Regions from separate parts of the Promicromonospora sp. NPDC057488 genome, predicted to be linked through region 1. Evidence: riboswitches for the same ligand, from Rfam matches in the RefSeq annotation. Region 1 holds a riboswitch; each other region holds the start of a gene.
What was found. Region 1 has a riboswitch for cyclic di-AMP ahead of ACFU5G_RS09895 (C40 family peptidase). Riboswitches for the same ligand answer to the same signal wherever they lie in the genome.
Positions count from the first base shown of each region.

Region 2: it holds a riboswitch for cyclic di-AMP, as region 1 does, so the genes downstream of both, ACFU5G_RS09345 (M15 family metallopeptidase) here and ACFU5G_RS09895 (C40 family peptidase) in region 1, are expected to answer to the same signal.
Region 3: it holds a riboswitch for cyclic di-AMP, as region 1 does, so the genes downstream of both, ACFU5G_RS24855 (C40 family peptidase) here and ACFU5G_RS09895 (C40 family peptidase) in region 1, are expected to answer to the same signal.

Region 1 is NZ_JBHVEG010000035.1:18,558-21,822, reverse strand. Features, by position in the region: gene ACFU5G_RS09900 (NAD(P)-dependent oxidoreductase) at 1-619, opposite strand, end outside; gene ACFU5G_RS09895 (C40 family peptidase) at 760-1,635, opposite strand; cyclic di-AMP (ydaO/yuaA leader) riboswitch at 1,636-1,815, opposite strand; gene ACFU5G_RS09890 (phytoene desaturase family protein) at 1,944-3,265, shown strand, end outside.
Region 2 is NZ_JBHVEG010000032.1:31,043-34,307, reverse strand. Features, by position in the region: gene ACFU5G_RS09350 (NADP-dependent oxidoreductase) at 1-884, shown strand, start outside; cyclic di-AMP (ydaO/yuaA leader) riboswitch at 1,004-1,157, shown strand; gene ACFU5G_RS09345 (M15 family metallopeptidase) at 1,238-2,107, shown strand; gene ACFU5G_RS09340 (NUDIX domain-containing protein) at 2,126-2,623, opposite strand; gene ACFU5G_RS09335 (HIT family protein) at 2,744-3,232, opposite strand.
Region 3 is NZ_JBHVEG010000175.1:1,733-4,997, reverse strand. Features, by position in the region: gene ACFU5G_RS24860 (universal stress protein) at 1-751, opposite strand, end outside; gene ACFU5G_RS24855 (C40 family peptidase) at 914-1,660, opposite strand; cyclic di-AMP (ydaO/yuaA leader) riboswitch at 1,711-1,903, opposite strand; gene ACFU5G_RS24850 (metal-dependent transcriptional regulator) at 2,069-2,785, opposite strand; gene serC (phosphoserine transaminase) at 2,869-3,265, shown strand, end outside.

The DNA of each region.
Region 1 (3,265 bases):
CCAGCAGCGCGTCGAGGCCGCCGGCGTCGACCACCGGGTAGCCGGAGCGCTCGCCCGCGCGCGAGGCGACACCCCTTACCTGCGCGCCCAGCGCGGTCAGCAGCGGTGCCAGGCGCAGGGCGATGGAGCCGAAGCCCCAGATGGTCACGCGCGCGCCGTCGAGCGTGTACTCGCGGCCGGTCACGCCGTCGGCCTGGGCGAACGCGATCTCCTTGGCCCAGCGGTGCTCCCGCTGCGCCTCCAGCGACTGGTCGATGCGGCGCACCGACGCCAGGATCAGCGCCAGGGCGTGCTCGGTCACGGTGTCGTCGTGCAGGGACTGGCCGGAGGAGATCACGACGTCGGGCGCGAACCCGGAGCGCAGCGCGACGTCGGGACCCGCCGACAGGGTCTGCACCCAGCGCAGCCTGGTGAGCCGCTCCGCGGCGTCGGCCACGATCTTGGGCGGGCTGGACCACGTGACGAGCAGCTCCGCGTCGGTGTGCTCGGCGGGGATCGGCTCGGTCATCGCGTAGGTGGCGACGGTGTCGGTGCCGCCGGGTGCGAAGGAGGCTCCGCCGTCGGGCAGCAGGGACGGGAAGTCGAGGTCGAAGGGCACGTCCGGTACGAGGATCTTCACGCCGGGGACGTTACCCGACGGGGCGACGAAGCAGAGCGCCCGTCCGGCCGGTCCGAGGAGGTCCTCGGGACGGCCGGGCGGGCGCCCTGTGCTGGGGGTCTTGCGAGTCGTGCGGGTACTGCGTGATGTGCCGGAAGGCGTCAGCCCGTCACCCGGATGAACACCGGGTTGTTCTGCCACATCTCCGTGTAGTGCACGGGGACGCCCGCCTGCTGGGCCTCCACGACCATGCCGTTGCCCGCGTACAGCGAGACGTGGCCGGACGTCCAGACGATGTCGCCCGGCTGGGCCTCCGCGGCGGAGACCTGGTAGCCGACGGTCGACATCGAGGCCGAGCTGTGGGGGAGGCTGACGCCGAGCTTGCCGTAGACGTACTGGATGAGCCCGGAGCAGTCGAAGCCGCTGGGGGAGGCTCCGCCCCACACGTAGGGCACGCCCACGTACTCGAGGGCGAGGTTGACGGCCTGCTGGCCCAGGCCCGCGGAGGACGCGGCGGCCTTGGCCGCGACGGCCTCTGCCTCGGCCGCTGCGGCCTCGGCGGCTGCCTTCGCCTCCGCCTCGGCCTTCGCCTTGGCTTCCGCCTCGGCCTTGGCGCGTGCCTCGGCCTCCGCCTTCGCCTTGGCCTCGGCGATGCCGGCCTTGGTCTCGGCGTACGGGGTCACGCTGACGCGGCCCTGCTCGGCCCAGAAGTCGGCGTCCTGCGCGACCTCGACCTTGGTCACGAGGTTCTCGGCGAGACCCGCGCGGGCTGTGCTGTCGAACGTCTTGTTGGCGAGGGTGGTCTGGGTGTGGCCCTCGGCGGGCGCGGTGTGGGCGGTCTGGGTGAAGACCGACGCGAGCATGCCGGAGGTGACTACCGCGATCGCGCCGGTCCGGGCGGCGTTCTCGGCTGCTGTCTGGGTCAGAGCGGTGAAGGGGGTGAGAGCGGGGCCCTCGGCGCGATGCCGCGCCCGGTTGCTGGGTCGGTTTACCTGGTCGTCCGCCCAGTCCTGGGTGCGGTCGGTGAGTACGGTCACCAGTGATCTCCTCGGACGCCTACGAAGTGAGCTGTCGGGTTCGGATGGGGAGAGCAATCACCCGGCCTCACGAGGAGGCTTCACCCCGAGGACACTCGCGTGCCCGGCTTACTTGGTTCCCCCGCCCCTGTCACGTTCTGGCTGCTCAGGACCGGTGACAGGGTTCGGCGTCCGGACCTGGACCTACCCGTTGCTGGGGAGGCGAGATCGACCGTACTCGCCCGCCGCGCAATTGTCACGATTAGGTCACATACCGTCTTGTGATGGAACGTTCCTGGCAATGAGTGCCCCGTGCCACCATGGCGTGCATGTCCGATTCCACGCTTGACCCCCTGGGCGCCCGGTACGACGTCGTGGTCGTGGGCGCCGGTCACAACGGCCTCACCGCGGCGGCCTACGCGGCCCGCGGCGGGCGCTCGGTCCTCGTCCTGGAGCGCGCGGACCACGTCGGGGGCGCCGCCGTCTCGGCCCGCCCCTTCGCGGGCGTCGACGCCCGCCTGTCCCGCTACTCCTACCTCGTCTCGCTCCTGCCGCGCCGCGTGGTCGACGAGCTCGGCCTGCCGATCCGCCTCGTGCGCCGACGGTGGTCGTCCTACACCCCGGTGGCCGACGGTGGCCTGCTCGTCGACACCCAGGACGACGCCGCCACGCGCGCCTCGTTCCGCCGGCTCACCGGGTCCGACGCCGACTTCGAGGCCTGGGGCCGGTTCTACGCGATGACCGCCGAGGTGGCCCGCCGCCTCGCGCCCACGCTCACCGAACCCCTGCTCCCGCGCTCCGCCGTCCGCGAACTCGTGACCGACGGCGTGGGCGAGGAGGCGTGGCGCGCCCTGTTCGAGGAGCCCCTCGGTGAGGTGCTGCGCCGCACCTTCACCGACGACGTCGTCCGCGGCGTCGCCGCCACCGACGGGCTGATCGGCACGTTCGCCGACGTCGACGAGCCGTCCCTGCGGCAGAACCGCTGCTTCCTCTACCACGTGATCGGCAACGGGACCGGCGACTGGGACGTCCCCGTGGGCGGCATGGGCGCCGTCTCGGGCGCCCTGCGCGACGCTGCCCTGGCCGCCGGCGCGACGATCGTCACCTCGGCCACGGTGACCGCGGTGGACCCGGGGGCCGTGGGCGCCGAGGTGGCCTGGACCGACGCCGGCGGGCGCACGCGCGGCGTGACGGCCGGGCACGTGCTCGCGGGGTGTGCGCCGGCCGAGCTGGACCGGCTGCTGGCCGGGGCCGGGCGGGGCGCCGCGTCGGGGGAGGTGCGCGGGGGTGTGGACGCAGGTGTGGCCGGGGGTGTGGCCGGTGGTGTGGCCGGGCCCGAGGGGGCGCAGCTCAAGGTGAACATGCTGCTCGACCGGCTGCCGAGGCTGCGGGACGACGTCGACCCCGTCGCGGCGTTCAGCGGGACGCTGCACGTCAACGAGTCGCTGACGCAGCTCCAGGACGCCTACACGCAGGCCGCCGCCGGGCGCATCCCCGACCTGCCGCCCAGCGAGATCTACTGCCACACGCTGTCGGACCGCAGCATCCTCGGCCCGTCGCTGGCCGGGACCGAGGCGCAGACCATCACGCTGTTCGGGCTGCACATGCCGGCCCGGCTCTTCCGCGCGGACCCCGACGGGGCCCGCGAGCG
Region 2 (3,265 bases), on a different contig from region 1:
ACGCCGACCAGCCGGTTCCCGGCGCCGGCGAGGTACTCGTCCGGGTCGCCGGTTCGGCGTTCAGCCCGGCCGACGGCGGCATGCGCGGCGGCTTCCTGCCGATCCCGATCACGCTGCCGCACGTCCCGGGCTACGACGTCTCCGGCACGGTCGACGCGCTCGGCGACGGAGTGGACGGCCTCGCCGTGGGGCAGGACGTCGTCGGGTTCCTCCCGATGGCGGCCGACGGTTCGGCGGCCCAGTACGTCGTCGCGCCGGCGGAAGCCCTGGTCGCGGCCCCGACGCGCATCCCGCTGGCCGACGCCGCCGGGCTGCCGTCGGTGGGGCTCACCGCCTCGCAGGCGCTGTTCGAGGCCGGCGAGCTCCAGGCCGGTCAGCGCGTGCTGATCAACGGCGCCGGCGGTCCGGTGGGTGGCTACGCCGTGCAGCTGGCCAGGCGCGCCGGCGCGTACGTCATCGCGACGGCGAGCCCGCGCAGCGCGGAGATCGTCAGGGCGGCCGGTGCGGACGAGATCATCGACCACACGGCCGGCCCGGTGCTCGACGCGGTGACCGAGCCCGTCGACGTGCTGCTCAACCTGGCCCCGATCACCCCTGACGGGTTCACCGCCCTGGCGGCCCGGGTCCGCGACGGCGGCGTCGTCGTCTCCACGACGCCGACCGTGCCGACGCCCGGCGACGAGAAGCGGGGCGTGCGCGCGGCGACGATCTTCGTCCACCCCGACGCCGACGTGCTCTCGGGTCTGGTCGCCCTGGTCGACAGCGGCGAGCTGCACGTCGAGATCGCCCGGCGCGTGCCGCTGAGCGAGCTGCCCGCGATCCACGAGCAGGCCGACGCGGGGCGGGTCCACGGCAAGGTCGTGGTCGTCCCGCCCGCCGTCTGACCGGTCCGCCCACGTCCGGCCTTCGTTACTATTTCGTGACATCTTTGCCAGGGCGGGGTACATTCATTGCGGCCCGCAGCACCGCGGGACGTCCTGGCGGGCGCCGAGCCCTGTCACCGCCGGGGGTACCGACGAACCACATGACAGGGACGGGGGACCCACTTTTGGACACCTAGGTGTCCTCGGGGTGGAGCCGTGCGGTTTCGGCCGCCGGCCGGGTCAGTCTCCGACCCGAACCCGACAGCTAACCTCGCAGGCGCCGGGAGATGCTCCATGCCATCGACGTTCCCCGGGCGCGCACGCGTCCCCGGTCAGCCAGTCCTGTCGTACCGCACCCGGTCTCGGGGAACGCGATGAGGCACGGGCGCGAGCGGTCCCTGCCGGAGCCCACGGGGCGGTCGGCACGACGGGCCGGCGGGCGCCACAGCAAGGGCCGGCACGCCGCCGCTCCGGTGCGGCACCCGCGCCCCTCGGTCCTGGGCCGGCTGCCCCTGAAGATCGGTGTCGGCCTCGCGCTGGCCTCGACGACGTCGTTCACCGCCGTCTCCTTCGGGGCGCCGACCACGGGCGAGATCGCTCTCGGGGGCGACGCCGCCGCGGCGGCCGACGGGCAGGCCGGGCAGGGCGCGGCAGCGGCCGCGCTGGCCGACCGGCAGAGCGGCGCGTCGCGCAGCCAGGAGCGCTCGGCGCTCGGGTCGTCCGCCGGCGTGACCGTTCCCCGGGACGCGGTGCTCCCGGCCGAGGAGGCTTCCGCGGTGGAGGTCGACGCCCCGCCGGTGCTGCCCGGCTGCGACGGCGTGGCCACGGGCGCGGGCACGAACGGCCAGGTGCCGGCCGGCGAGCTGTGCGACCTGTGGGACGGGTACCCCGCCATCCGCGCGGACGCGGCCGTGGCCCTGGCGCGCCTGAACCAGGCGTACACCGAGCGGTTCGGCGAGGCGATCTGCATCACCGACGGCTACCGCAGCTACGCGCAGCAGGTGACCGCCAAGGCCAACAAGCCCACGCTGACGGCGACCCCGGGCACCTCCAACCACGGCTGGGGCCTCGCGATCGACATCTGCGCCGACGGCTACGCCGGCGACCGCTGGGACTGGCTCAAGGCCAACGCCCCGGAGTTCGGCTGGGACAACCCGGGCTGGGCGCAGTCGGGCGGCGTCGGCCCGTACGAGCCGTGGCACTGGGAGTTCACCGCCGCCGTGGCGCAGAAGGGGCAGGGCTGACGCGCGGCGCCACGCCGCTCATCGCGCGAAGTGCGGCCCCGTGCTCGGGTCGGCCAGGTACGCGAGCGTGAGCTCCAGCCGCCGCACCGTGTCGCGATGCAGCCCCTCGGGCAGCTCGTCGGGTGCGAACCAGCCGACGGCGAGCGACTCGTCGTCGTTCACCCGTGCCCCGGCCGCGGCCTCGGCCGAGACCGGGCGGCAGGCGAAGCACAGGTCCAGGTACTGGGCCTCGTCGCCGTTCGGGTAGGCGGCGCGCTCGGTGACGGTGATCGCCGCCAGGGCCTCGACCTGGATCTCCACCCCGGTCTCCTCCAGCACCTCGCGGGCGATCCCCGGGCCGGGCTCCTCGCCGGGTTCGAGGATGCCGCTCACCAGCGCCCAGCGGCCGTTGTCGGAACGCTGGCCGAGCAGCACACGGCCGTCGTCGTCCCGCACCACGGCGGTCACGCCGGGGAGCCACAGGAGGTCGGTGCCGATGTGCCGGCGGAGGCCGAGGATGTAGGGCGAGACGGGCATCGGCCCAGCCTACGGACCACACTCCTCACAGGTGATCGGTAGGACGTCAGGTGGTCGGCAGTCCGGGCTGCCGACCACCTGACATTCTGCCGATCACCCGGCGGCCCAAGACATCCCGCCTCAGCCGAGCGCGTCCCGCAGCCGCTCGGCGTAGGCCCGGCGCCGCTCGACCGGGAGCCAGTCCGGTTCCGGGAGGGTGCCGTAGAGGTCGTCGCCGGGGTAGCGCGGGAAGAGGTGCTGGTGGAAGTGCCAGACGTCCTGGTTGCCGGCGGGCTCGTTGTGCTGCCGGGTCGATACGCCCGCGCAGTCGTAGGCGGTGCGCATCGCCCGGGCGAGCAGCCGGGTCGCGTCGAAGACCGCGTGACCGTCCGCTGCGGGCAGGTCGTAGAGGTTCTCGTGGTGGGCCACCGGGACGATCAGCACGTGGCCGGGGTTCCGCGGCCACCAGCGGGGCGCGATCGTCGCGAAGACCCGGTCGTCGCGGTAGACCACCTCGGCCTCGCGCTCGGCGGTGAAGTCGCAGAACGGGCAGTCGTAGCCGGCGGGTTCGTGGTTGTGCAGGGGGTGCCTCCCGGGCCGTCGCAGGGATCGAGACGTGGATGATCTCACCCGGGCGCGAGCCCGGCCGCACCCCCGTACGGT
Region 3 (3,265 bases), on a different contig from region 1:
TGCCGGCCCCGATGTCGGCCAGCACCTGCTCCCGGTCGATCGACGACGGCAGCCACGCCAGCATCCCCGCGTTGCCCACGGGCACGCCCGTGACGGCGGTCAGCTCCGCGCCCCACGCGTTGGCCTGGACGATCGCGTGCTGCAGCGCCCGCTCGGCCTGCGGCGACCCGTCCACGCCGACGACGATGCGGCGCACCTCCCGGATCTCCGCGACCCCGGGGGCCACGCCGGTCTCGGCCTCCGCCGCTGGAGCGGTGGTCCCGGGCTCGTCGGAGCTGATGTCCGGCGGGGTCCAGGAGACGCCCCGGTTGGTCTCGGCCCGCAGCGGCACCACGACCACCGGGCACTTCGCGTGCGCCGGCAGCGCGGACGACACCGTGCCCAGCAGGCGCTCCGTGAAACCTCCCCGGCCTCGGGTCCCCACGACGGCGAGCCCGTAGTCGGCGGACAGCTCCACGAGCACACCCGCGGCGTCACCGGTGGCGACCTCCGTCGTGGCGCGTACCCCGGCGTCGGCCACGCGGTTCTCCGCCTCGACCAGGACCGCCTTGGCGCCCTCCTGGATGGTGGTGTCGTCGAGGGCGGCGTACCCGCCGTCGAGCGACGCGGCCGTGAACGACGGCAACGAGTAGCTGCACACGATGTGCAGCGCCCAGCCCACGCGGTGCGCGTAGGCGGTAGCCCAGTCCAGCGCGTGCAGACTCGCGGCCGATCCGTCCACCCCGACCAGTACGACCTCGGATCGTGTCATCGCCAGTCCTTTCTACTGCTGTGCACCTTTGCCCTCCAACGCTACCGGCGGCGTGGCCGTCTTGGGTAACCAGAGGCAAAAAGTCTGCAGAAAGATGGCAAAGCAGAGCGCCCGCCCGGTCGTGACCGGACAGGCGCTCCGCGAGGTACTACGTGGCTGTGATCAGCCCAGGCGGATGAACGTCGGGTTCGACTGCCAGATGGTGCGGAAGTCGACCACGGTGCCCGGCTTGGACGCGTCGATCATGGTGTTGCCACCGGCGTAGATCGAGACGTGCCCGGGGGTCCACATCAGGTCGCCCGCCTGGGCCTCCGACGCCGGCACCTGCGTGCCGTAGCCGGACTGCGCCGAGGACGAGTGCGGCAGCGAGATGCCGAGCTGGCCGTAGACGTAAGAAGTAAAGCCCGAGCAGTCGAAACCGCTCGGGCTGCCGCCACCGGAGACGTACGGGACGCCGATGTACCGGCTGGCGATGGAGATCACGGAGTTGCCGATCGCCGACGCCGGGATGTCGACGGACGACGAGGCGGTCGAGACGGCGGTGGCAGCGGCCTCGGCAGCCTCGGCGGCGGCGGCCTCAGCGGCCTCCTCCGCCTCCTTGGCGGCGAGCTCGGCCTGGTAGTCCTCGTTGTCGGCAGCGGAGACCACCGAGACGGCGGACTTCTCGACGCTGAGCTCGGCGTCGGGCGCGACGGTCACGACGGGAGCGTTGGACAGGGACTCACGGGCCTGGGACGTCAGCGCGTTGAGGTCCACGGAGTTCATCTTGGCGGGGCCGGTCTCCAGCGGAGCGGCCTGCGCTGCCATCGCGCCACCGAACGTCGAGACCAGAAGCGCGCCACCTGCGGCGGCGACCGCGGTACGGCGACCGACGGCGGCGTTCTGGGCGAGCTCGGTGAGCGGAGTCACAGGGCGACGCGCAGCACGATGGCGTGCGCGGGTGGTACGTGCGGTCACGTAGAACCTCTCCTTGTACGCCTTCGAGGTCAGCTGTCGGGTTCGGGTGGGAGAAATCACCCGGCCGTGCGCTCCCGAAGGATTACCCGGCTTCACCCCTAGGACGCACCCTGGCGCCCGATGGTGGGTCCCCCGCCTCTGTCATGCGGTCGTCTTGGGGCCCCGGCCGGTGACAGAGTTCGGCGTCCGTCCGGAGACTCCCTCGGAATAAACTCCGCGGGAGCGGTCCGAACGTACCCGACGTCACCCCCGATGTCACGTTCCGGCAACGAATGTCATGGCGTGTCCGACACAGGGTGACACCTTTCCGACAAAAGCGACCATTTCGCACCCCTGTCGCCCCGAACCGGGGCGGCCGGATCAGGCCGTCGCGACGAAGAGGTGCCGGGCCAGGTCCTCGCCCAGCTCGAGCGCCGTACCGGCGCCGTCGACCGTCACCGTGTACGTACCGTCGCTGAGCTCCGCCGTGATCCGCGACCCGGGCACGAGGCCGGCGTCGGACAGGCGGGCCAGCAGCTCCACGTCCGTCTGCAAGGGCTCCGCGATGCGGGTCAGCGACGCCGCGAGCGGCTCGCCCTTCACGCCCTTCTTCGCCGCGGCCTCGAACGCCGAGGGCAGCGAGATCACGCCGGCCAGGAACGGCACGTCCGTGTAGGCCTCGCCCAGTTCCGACAGGCCGGGGATCGGGTTGCCGTACGGGTCGTGGTGCGGGTGGTCGAGCAGGCCCACGAGCCGCTTCTCCACCAGGTCGCTCATCACGTGCTCCCAGCGGCAGGCCTCGACGTGCACGTGCTCCCAGTCGAGCTTGATCACGTCGGTCAGCAGACGCTCCGCCAGGCGGTGCTTGCGCATCACGCGCATCGCCTTGTCGTGCCCGAGCTCCGTGAGCTCCAGGTGGCGGTCACCGGTCACGATCACGAGCCCGTCGCGCTCCATGCGCGCGACCGTCTGCGACACCGTCGGTCCGGAATGCCCCAGACGCTCCGCGATGCGCGCGCGCAGGGGGGTGATGCCCTCCTCGTCGAGCTCGTAGATCGTCTTCAGGTACATCTCGGTGGTGTCGATCAGATCCGTCACGTCAGCTCCCGTCATGCGCGCAGCCGTCCAGTCGCCCCTGGGCTCGGCGCCCCGGGCGTCGGCCCAGGTTCTAGTCTAGTTCTGTGCCACTGACAATCCCGACACACCTGCTGCCCACCGACGGCCGTTTCGGCTCAGGCCCTTCCAAGGTGCGCCCGGGACAGGTAGATCATCTCGTGGCGAACGCCCACGTGCTCGGTACATCGCACCGGAAGGCACCGGTGAAGGACCTGGTTCGCCGCATCCGTGAGGGTGTCACGGAGCTGCTCGGCGCGCCCGACGGCTACGAGGTGGCGCTCGGCAACGGCGGCGCCACCGCCTTCTGGGACGTGGCCACCCTCTGCCTCGTGGAGCGCAAGGCGCAGCACGCGTCCTTCGGCGAGTTCGGCGGCAAGTTCGCCACGGCCACGTCGCGCGCCCCGTTCCTCGAGCCCTCCCAGGTGATCACCGCGGAGCCGGGCGCAGTGGCCTACCTCGAAC